Regions from separate parts of the Alloalcanivorax xenomutans genome, predicted to be linked through region 1. Evidence: predicted binding sites of a transcription regulator. Region 1 holds the regulator's gene; each other region holds the start of a gene.
The links. Region 1 encodes LexA, which represses DNA repair genes until DNA is damaged. Its sites were predicted from a motif close to TACTGTNTANNTANACAGTA; they were not measured.
Positions count from the first base shown of each region.

Region 1 (3,276 bases):
TTCGAGGGAGACCGCCGTGACTGCTCCGTATCAAAGAATTCTTGTCGCCATCGATTGCAGTGACGAGTCCGCCGACATCCTCTGCCGTGCCGCCGGGGTGCTGGAAGGTAATGCCACCGGCGAGTTGCATCTGATTCATGTGATCGAGCCGCTGGCGCTGGCCTATGGCGCGGATGTGCCCATGGACGTCACCGACCTGCAAAGCGGGCTGGTCAAGCAGGCCCGCGAAACCGCCCTGGAATACGCTCGCCAGTACCAGATCGGCGAGGATCGCATCCACGTTGAGCTGGGTTCCATCGAAAAGACCATCGTCGACAAGGCCGATGCGCTGGGCGTGGATCTGATCGTGGTGGGCAGCCACACCCGCAGCGGCCTGGCTCTGCTGCTGGGCTCCACCGCCCGCGGCTTGGTGCCCGGAGCCCATTGCGACGTGCTGGCGGTGAAAGTCCAGCGCAAGGACAAGAAAGCGGACTGAGGGCACCGGCCCAGCCCAACCAATCCGCGCCTTGTGCAGATCGCCCGGCCAGCAGCCGGCCGGGGTGAGCCGTCACGTCATCGCCGGCCCGGCACGGGGGTGATCGTTCCAGCGGCATAACAGCGCCGCCAGCGCCCGCGCCTGTTCACGCAGTGCCGCCAGTTCCTGCGCGGTTCCCTTCTCGCCCTGATAAACCGGGATCTTGCGCAGAGCCGCCTCCAGTTCCGCGTCCGGCGCCGCCAGGCGCTGCACCTCCACCGCCCAGCGAATCTGATGCACCAGCATGTGAAACAGCGCCAGGCGGGTTGCAAGACTGAATAACGCCACCCGCGGCTGATCGAAATCGGCGAACGACAAGCGCGCCAGCACCGCTGGTTTCGCCTGGTCTTCCTCCGCCACTTTTTCCGCCACCTTCAAGGTGGCGCTGCGCGGCGTCGCCAGCAGCAGGGACAAAGCGCCAAACACCTCCCCCGGCGACACCCGGTACACCACGGGTGGCGGCGTGCCCTCGCCAAGCACCCACAGCTCTCCACGCAGCAAAAAATAAAGCCCGCTGGCCTCGGCCCCGGCCCGAATCACCACCTCGCCCGGCGCGGCTTCAAGAATCCGGGTCCCGGCCAGCAGCAAGGCTCGCTGGTCGGCATCGTCGCGGGATACTTCATTGAAAAACGGCACGCCGGAAAGTAATGACTCCACCCGCGCCTGCTGAGAACGTTGCCACTCGGCTTGCTTCATTTCCCCCCCAATCCACGGCAGCCTCACCATTCGCTGAAAGGCTGCTGCGGGAGCTTGCCCTGCAAGCTAATTCCCGGAATGCAGCGCTATTCGCTTGCACGGCAAGCTCCTACAGCGGCTCCATGGCCCCTCCGCGGGAAGCTGTCTTGGCAGCGAATACAACGCCACGACGCCGCCTTCCCCCCCGGGAAGCGCCGAGCGCATAGCCTAGCCGGGATGGCCGCGCAAGGCGAGCGAAGAGCACCTCGCAACAACATTGGAATGACAAAAACACTGGACATATTGTACTGTTCGTATTATCAGTATGCCATTCCCGTTGTGGCGACCCACAGGAGACCGACATGAGCAGCAAACTGACCCTCCGCCAGCAGCAGGTGCTGGATTGCATCCGTGATTCACAGGCGGACACCGGCATGGCCCCCACCCGGGCGGAAATCGCCGAAAGAATGGGGTTCCAGTCCAAGAACGCCGCCTCCGATCACCTGCGGGCACTGGAGCGTAAAGGCTATATCCGCCTGCACAGCGACCGCTCCCGCGGCATTCAGCTCCTGGAGTCGGCCCTCGGCGACGAGGATGAATTACCGGTGGTGGGCAAGGTGGCCGCCGGCACCCCGATCGAGGCGGTGGAAAACGTGCAGCGCACGGTACCGGTGCCACGTGGATTGTTTCGCCAGCGGCCCACCTATCTGCTCCAGGTGCAGGGCGACAGCATGATCGACGCCGGCATCTTCGACGGCGATCTGATCGCCGTGCGCAAGAGTGAAACGGCCCGTTCCGGTGAAATCGTGGTGGCCCGCATCGGCGAGGAAGTGACGGTGAAAACGTTGCGGCTGAACAAATCCGATGCCACCTTGCTGCCGGCCAACGAAGACTACGAACCGATTCAGGTGCCCGCGGATCAGTTGATCATCGAAGGTGTGTTCGTCGGCCTGATCCGCGATCCGAACGCGCATTAAGAGCCATTCGCCGCCCCCGAAGAGACAAAATGCGTTAGTGCCAGTTAGACTACGCACGCATTTGCGTTTTCTCCATGGCGCCCGTGGTCCTGTTGTCGCCACATTGATGGCCAGGGAATGAAAGGCCACGACCTTCCGTAGACGCCATGGAGACACCCTGAGACGTACCCTGAGACAGAGTTTCCATGAACAGGACGGTCAGGACCAAGGATAAACAGTGATAACGGCGACATCAGTCGACGTGCCAGGGAGGGTCGGGCATCCCAGCGGATGCCAAGCGCCGGGGGCGCATCACGGGTTCTCTCACGGCATGCCCGCCGTGTTCTCTGTGCCTGTGGTTTGTTATTGCTGAGTAGCTTTGCCATGAACGACACCCGTTTGCTAGCACCCTGCCCGTCCTCACCCAATTGCGTGTCCAGCCTGGCCACGGATGAACGGCACCGGGTGGCGCCTCTTCCCGGCTACGCCGACCGTGCCGGCAGTCTGAAACTGCTGCGCGAAGTGCTGGCCACCCTGCCCCGTGTCAGTTTCGAACAGGTAGGGCCGGCACGCTTGCAGGCACGCTTCACCAGCCGCGTGCTTCGCTTCGTTGATGACGTCACTTTCTATGTGCACGAGAATGGCGGTATTGAAGTGCGCTCCGCCTCGCGGGTCGGATACTACGATTTCGGCGCCAACCGGCGCCGGGTGGAGGATCTGCGTGAGCGGCTTGAGGAACGGCTGGGCGGCCTGACACCGGTTCAGGGGCAAGGCGCCGGATGAGTATGCCTGACCCCAGTGCGTGTGAATGGGCGGACATCGGTGTCAACCTCACCGACCGCCAGTTCGCCGACGACCGTGAAGCGGTACTGCAACGGGCCCGGCGGGCCGGCGTCAGCCGCCTGCTGCTGACCGGCACCAACGTCGAGGAATCCCGGCAAGCACTGGCGCTGTGCCAACGCTACCCCGATCAGGGCCTGCTCTGTACCGCCGGCCTGCATCCGCATAGTGCCCGCTTCTGTAACGACGGGATTCTGTCGGAATTACGGGAACTGCTGGGGCAACCGGCGGTGGCGGCGGCTGGTGAGATGGGGCTGGATTTTAATCGGGATTTCTCCCCGCGCCCGGATC
Region 1 covers NZ_CP136538.1:1,858,541-1,861,816, reverse strand. Annotated here, with positions in the region: gene RYH70_RS08745 (universal stress protein) at 17-475, shown strand; gene RYH70_RS08740 (cyclic nucleotide-binding domain-containing protein) at 548-1,210, opposite strand; gene lexA (transcriptional repressor LexA) at 1,552-2,166, shown strand; gene RYH70_RS08730 (DUF1499 domain-containing protein) at 2,530-2,928, shown strand; gene RYH70_RS08725 (TatD family hydrolase) at 2,925-3,276, shown strand, end outside.

Region 2 (3,276 bases), 1.1 Mb from region 1:
GGCAAGCTCCCACAGCGGCACAGCGGCGTTGTAGCGACCGCTAAGTTCAGGTCTTCAAGATGGGGCTTTGGCTCAGTCCTGCTCACGTTGCTGATCCAGGGCATGGAAGCTTTGCTCGGCATCGAAGCCGCGGCCCTGCAGAAAACGCAGCTGTTTGGCTTTTTCCTTCTGGTCCGCCGGCGGATGCCGGAAGCGCCGGCCCAGGACCTCGGTGGCAAGGGCGAACCAATCGCACTCGGCTTCACTCAGCGCCTCGGTAACCAGCGCCTCCCCCACCCCTTTCTGTTGCAGTTCGGCGCGAATGCGCAGCGGCCCCTGTCCCCGTTCGATTCTTGAACGGACAAAAAAACCGGCGAAACGCCGGTCATCCAGGAAGCCCTGCTCCTCGCACCAGGCCAGCACTTCGTCCAGCCAGAGCGCCGCGCCGAACTTGTGCGTCAGCTTGGCGCGCAGTTCGTGGCGGGAGTGATCCCGGCGCGCCAGCAAGCTGACCGCATACTGGCGCCCCTGGGCGGCATCGGCGGGGGCCGGGGCGCCGTCTTTACTCTTCCGTGGACTCTGGCTGGGCCGCATTTTCGGCGCTCTCTTCCGCCGGTGTACCCAACAGGCGTGCCCGGATTTCCTTCTCGATGGCGTCCGCCACCTCTGGATGCTCGGCCAGATAATCACAGGCGTTCTGCTTGCCCTGGCCGATCTTGTTGCCCTGGTAGGCGTACCAGGCGCCGGATTTGTCCACCAGGCCCTGCTGCACGCCCAGGTCCAGCACCTCGCCGAGCTGGTTGATGCCCTGGCCGTAAAGGATCTGGAACTCAGCCTGTCTGAACGGCGGCGAGACCTTGTTCTTCACCACCTTGACCCGGGTTTCGTTACCGGTCACCTCGTCACCCTGCTTCACCGCGCCGATACGGCGGATGTCCAGACGCACGGAGGAGTAGAACTTCAGCGCGTTACCGCCGGTGGTGGTTTCCGGATTGCCGAACATCACACCGATCTTCATGCGGATCTGGTTGATGAATACCACCAGGGTGTTGGCGTTTTTCACGTTACCGGTGATCTTGCGCAGCGCCTGGCTCATCAGGCGGGCCTGCAGGCCCACGTGGGCGTCGCCCATTTCGCCTTCGATTTCCGCTTTCGGCACCAGCGCCGCCACGGAATCGACGATCACCACATCCACCGCGCCGGAGCGCACCAGCATGTCGGTGATTTCCAGTGCCTGCTCACCGGTGTCCGGCTGGGACACGATCAGGTCGTCCACATTGACGCCCAGTTTCTCGGCGTAATCCGGGTCGAGCGCGTGCTCGGCGTCGACGAAAGCGCAGGTGGCGCCTTTGCGCTGGGCCTGGGCGATAACGCTCAGAGTCAGCGTGGTTTTACCGGAAGATTCAGGACCGTAGATTTCCACGATCCGGCCCTTGGGCAGACCACCAATGCCCAGGGCGATATCCAGGCCCAGGGATCCGGTGGAGATGGAGGGCATGCGCTCGCGTTTGCGGTCGCCCATGCGCATCACTGAACCTTTGCCGAACTGCCGCTCGATCTGCGACAGTGCCGCGGAAAGTGCTTTACCTTTATCGCTCATTGAATGACCCCTGTCCGTTTATTCCTGGATTCCGCTTATTCCTTAATGACGCCGTGGCTCGCCGCTGACCGGCATGTGCCCTGGCAAGAGCCTGCTGATCGTTGGCCGGCGAGCGTCCTTCGGCCTGACCCTTTGATCAGCACTGTCTATAAGGACAGCATTATGGACACTGTCCCGCGCCACTGCAACCCCCCCTTATTCGAGGCGGGCCAGCAGCCCTTCCAGGGCGGCGGCGATGGTAGCATGCCGGACCTGCCCACGATCACCGTCGAAGTGGAATCGCTCGGCGCGGGCCCAGTCCGGCTGCTGCGCCCAGGCGATCCACACCGTGCCCACCGGCTTATCGGCGCTGCCGCCGCCGGGCCCCGCCACGCCGCTCACCGCCACCGCCAGATCCGCCCGGGAACGCCCCAACGCGCCCCGGGCCATGGCCAGGACGGTCTGTTCACTGACCGCGCCGGCGCTGGCCAGAATCGCTTCCGAGACACCCAGCATGCTCTGCTTGGCCTCGTTGGAGTAAGTGACGAAGCCGCATTCGAACCAGTCCGAGGATCCGGCCAGCTCCGTCATTTCGCGGGCGATGCCGCCGCCGGTGCAGGACTCGGCGGTGGCCACGCGCAGGCCCCGTTCACGCAGGGTGTCGGCCAATGCAGTGACCTGCTCGGGTATGGTCATGGTGACTCCTGATGTTCAGAGAAGATCAAAAAAATCGCCATCCATGATGGCGGACTTTACCGACGCTGCCCACCGGTGATCCAGCAAACCGGCCACCGGTTCACGGACTGGCGCCCCGAAACCGAAGGGAAACACAGGGCATCCTTCCATCGGCTTTGTTACTCTGGGCCGTAAGTAGCCCCTGGCCTTCGGAGTCATCATGAAAAAGCTCAAGAATGAGAAGGAATGGGTCAAGAAAGCCATCGCACTCGGCATGGAGTACGGCGAGAAGCGGGGCGTGGTCGAGTTCGAGCCCACCGATTCGGCGGCACTGAAGCTGGAGTACATTTACCGCCTGCTGGTTCATGACAAGGTCATCCAGCCACTGCCGGAGGATCAGGTTTCCCAGCAGTCGATCCAGCATAAGCTGGCGATCTGGGCGTCGAAACAACCGTAGCCTGCGCTGCCCCCTCTACTGATACAGACGCGTCATGGCCCGGGCGTGTTCCCGTATCAGCACCGCGGGTTCCGTGCCAAGCAGTTGGCCATCCCGAACCCGCATTCGGCCATTGACCATGACCTGACTGGCCAGAAAGGGCCCGCACATTACCAGCGCCGCCAGCGGATCCCGCTGCGCGCCGGCGAAGGACAGGTGATTCATATCCACCGCCACCCAGTCCGCGCTCATCCCCGGTGCCAGATGACCGATGTCATCCCGGCCCAGCAAGCGGGCGCCGCCGCGGGTGGCCAGGGTTAACACCTCCCGGGCCGACAGTGCCCCGGGATCGCCGCCGAATCCGCCCCGCCCGCCCGGCGCTTCCGAACGGTAACGGGCCGGCGCCACCCGCTGCAGCATCATCGCCATGCGCGCCTCCAGGAACAGATTACTGGAATCGTTGGAGGCGGAACCGTCCACCCCCAGCCCCACCGGCACCCCGGCGTCCAGCAACTGGCGCACCTTGGCGATGCCCTGCCCGCAGCGCATGTTGGCGCTGGGGCAGTGGGCGATACCGGTGCCGGTGCGGGCCAGCAGCGCGATCTCC
Region 2 covers NZ_CP136538.1:2,989,486-2,992,761, forward strand. Annotated here, with positions in the region: gene RYH70_RS13720 (regulatory protein RecX) at 73-573, opposite strand; gene recA (recombinase RecA) at 542-1,579, opposite strand; gene RYH70_RS13730 (CinA family protein) at 1,775-2,254, opposite strand; gene RYH70_RS13735 (DUF5062 family protein) at 2,454-2,690, shown strand; gene RYH70_RS13740 (8-oxoguanine deaminase) at 2,706-3,276, opposite strand, start outside.
Region 2: recA (recombinase RecA) is a predicted target of LexA. The motif match lies at 1,720-1,739, and genes of this name have one in related genera.

Region 3 (3,276 bases), 1.9 Mb from region 1:
CCAGGAAACCCGCCACCAGAACCACCAGGTACAGCAGACTATGCTGATCCAGGCTCAAGCCGAGCCGGGTTTGCAATAATTTGGGCAGCACCACGAAGGACGCGGTCATGGTCAGGTGCAACACCAGAATGCCCAGATCCAGACGGCGCAGATCCGCGCTGCCCAGCACCCGCCGGAACCGCTGCGATGGCGGCAGTGCCTCATCGAGCATGACCTTGGGCGCCGGTACGCGCAGCGCTACCAGCAACGCCACGGCACCGAGCGCCACGGTCAGCCAGAACAGGCCGCTGAGCCCCAGCCAGTGAGCCAGCAGCGGCCCCAGAATCAGTGCCAGGATGAAGGAACCGCCCACCGACATTCCGATCAAGGCCATGGCCTTGGTGCGGTTACGCTCGCTCACTACATCGCCAATCAGCGCCATAATGACACTGGCAATGGCGCCGGATCCCTGCAAGGCACGCCCCAGGATGACGCCATATATGGTGTCACTGAGCGCCGCCACCACCCCACCGGCCATGAACAGGGCCAGGCCGATCAACAGCATCGGACGGCGCCCGAAACGGTCGGAGAGCATGCCAAAAGGGATCTGCAGACACGCCTGCATCAGCCCGTAGGCACCGATGGCGGTACCAATCAGCAGTGGTGTGGCGCCCTCGAGCTGTCCGCCGAATACGGCAAAGATCGGCAGGATCATGAACAACCCGAACATGCGCAGGGCAAAAATCGCGGCCAGAGAACTGCTGGTACTGATTTCCGTGCGCCGCAGGGCGGCGGTGGACTCGTCCGTCATGATGATTGGCAACCGGTGCGGCTGGTTAGGGGGCGGCAAGTGTATCAGATTCCCCCGGCACCGGGCGGGGACAAAACGCCTCGGCGGCTCTCTGGTCAAGCTCGAACCTGTAAAACCTTGTCACTTAAGGCAATAGCAAATTGAACCGCCCCGCCAGGGGTGATAGATTTTTGCACAATACGGTATTTTTCGTAGCCACTCCGATAGCCTCAGCGCATCACGGAAGACTCCATGGATAAAATCCCCGCTCAGAAGGTGTACGTGGTTGGTAACCAGCACCTGCAAAACGCCCTGCTTACCGAGTTTCTCGCTAAGGAGTCCATTCCCGCCACCGCCGTGAAAACGGTCGACATGGTAGCCGAAGACGATCTCGCAGGAGCGGAGCAGAACCTGTTCCTGGTGGATTACCACTCGGTGGACGTCAACGACGTCATCAATCACCTCCTGGCCGTGGATCAGCGCCTGGATTGCGACGTGCTCACCGGCGTCTTCAATGTGGACGACGATGCTTCCCTGTCGCGCCTGGCCGGACTGCCGATGGTCAACGGCGGTTTCCTGCACGACTGCCCCCAGGGCCTGCTGACCAAGGGCATCAAGGCGATCTTCGAAGGCGAACTGTGGTTCCCGCGCAAGGTGCTGCAGCAATACCTGGTGAAGAGCCGCGCTTTCAACAAGACCTTCTCACGCAGCGAGGTGAACCTGACCGATCGCGAAGTGGAAGTGCTCAAGGTGATGGCCACCGGCGCCAAGAACTCTGAAATCGCCACGGCTCTGAACCTCAGCCCGCACACCATCAAGACCCACATCTACAATATCTTCAAGAAGATCAACGCCTCCAACCGCCTGCAGGCCGTGAACTGGGCCCAGGAAAACCTGTAACCCGCACCGGCTGACACGCATCGGCGTGTCGGCCCTTCCGATGGCATTGCCGTCCGGCCGTTGATTTCTTTTCTCCTTCATAACATTTCCCCTATACTCCACTGTTCATTTTGACAGTAGGTGGCAGTACCCATGGATACCATTCTGGTGCGCGGTGCCCGTACCCATAACCTGAAAAACGTGGATCTGGACATTCCACGGGACAAGCTGGTGGTGATCACCGGCTTATCCGGTTCCGGTAAATCATCGCTGGCGTTCGACACGCTCTACGCGGAAGGGCAGCGCCGCTACGTGGAGTCACTGTCCACCTACGCCCGGCAGTTCCTGTCGATGATGGAAAAGCCCGATGTCGACCACATCGAAGGGCTGAGTCCGGCGATCTCCATCGAGCAGAAGTCCACCAGCCATAACCCGCGCTCCACCGTGGGCACCATTACCGAGATCTACGACTATCTTCGCCTGCTGTTCGCCCGGGTGGGCGAGCCACGCTGTCCCGAGCACGATACGCCGCTGGCGGCCCAGACCATCAGTCAGATGGTGGATCAGGTGATCGCCATGGAAGACGGCGCCCGGCTGATGCTGCTGGCACCGGTGGTACGAGAGAAGAAAGGCGAGCATCTCCATCTGTTCGATGAGTTGCGTGCCCAGGGCTTCGTGCGGGCGCGGGTGAACGGCCGTATCCACGATATGGACGACACCCCCACCCTGGACAAAAACAAGAAGCACACCATCGAAGTGGTGGTGGATCGCTTCAAGGTGCGCCCGGATCTGCAGAACCGGCTGGCCGAATCGTTCGAGACCGCCCTGCACCTGGCGGATGACATCGCGGTGATCGCCCCCATGGACGGCAAGGGCGAGGAAATCACCTTCTCGGCCAAGTTCGCCTGCCCACACTGCGGCTATTCCATCCCGGAGCTGGAGCCGCGTCTGTTCTCGTTCAACAACCCGGCCGGCGCCTGCCCGAGCTGCGACGGTCTTGGCGTCAAACAATTCTTCGACGAGGACAAGGTCATCACCAGTGATGAACTGTCCCTGGCCGAGGGCGCGATTCGCGGCTGGGATCGCCGCAACGTTTATTACTTCCAGATGCTCACCTCTCTGGCGGACAGCCTTGGCTTCGATATGGACGTGCCGTTCAAGAAGCTGAGCAAAGCCGTTCGCAAGAAGATCCTCTACGGTACCGGCAAGGAAAACGTGGAATTCCGCTATCTCAACGACCGCGGAGACATCATCAGCCGCAACCATCCGTTCGAGGGCATCATCCCCAACATGGAGCGCCGCTACCGGGAAACCGAATCGGAGGCGGTACGAGAGGACCTGGCCACTTACCTGTCCACCTCCACCTGTCCGAGCTGTCACGGTTCCCGGCTTCGGGAAGCCGCCCGGCATGTGTTCATCGACGAGATCACGCTGCCCCAGGTGGTACGCATGGCGGTAGGCAAGGCGTTCGACTATTTCGATCAGTTGAAACTGGCCGGCAGCCGGGGCGAAATCGCCGAGAAGATTCTCAAGGAAATCCGCGATCGTCTGCAGTTCCTGGTCAATGTCGGCCTGGACTATCTGACCCTGGAGCGCAGCGCCGAGACCTTGTCTGGTGGTGAAGCTCA
Region 3 covers NZ_CP136538.1:3,771,647-3,774,922, forward strand. Annotated here, with positions in the region: gene RYH70_RS17375 (MFS transporter) at 1-790, opposite strand, end outside; gene RYH70_RS17380 (LuxR C-terminal-related transcriptional regulator) at 1,022-1,669, shown strand; gene uvrA (excinuclease ABC subunit UvrA) at 1,802-3,276, shown strand, end outside.
Region 3: uvrA (excinuclease ABC subunit UvrA) is a predicted target of LexA. The motif match lies at 1,769-1,788, and genes of this name have one in related genera.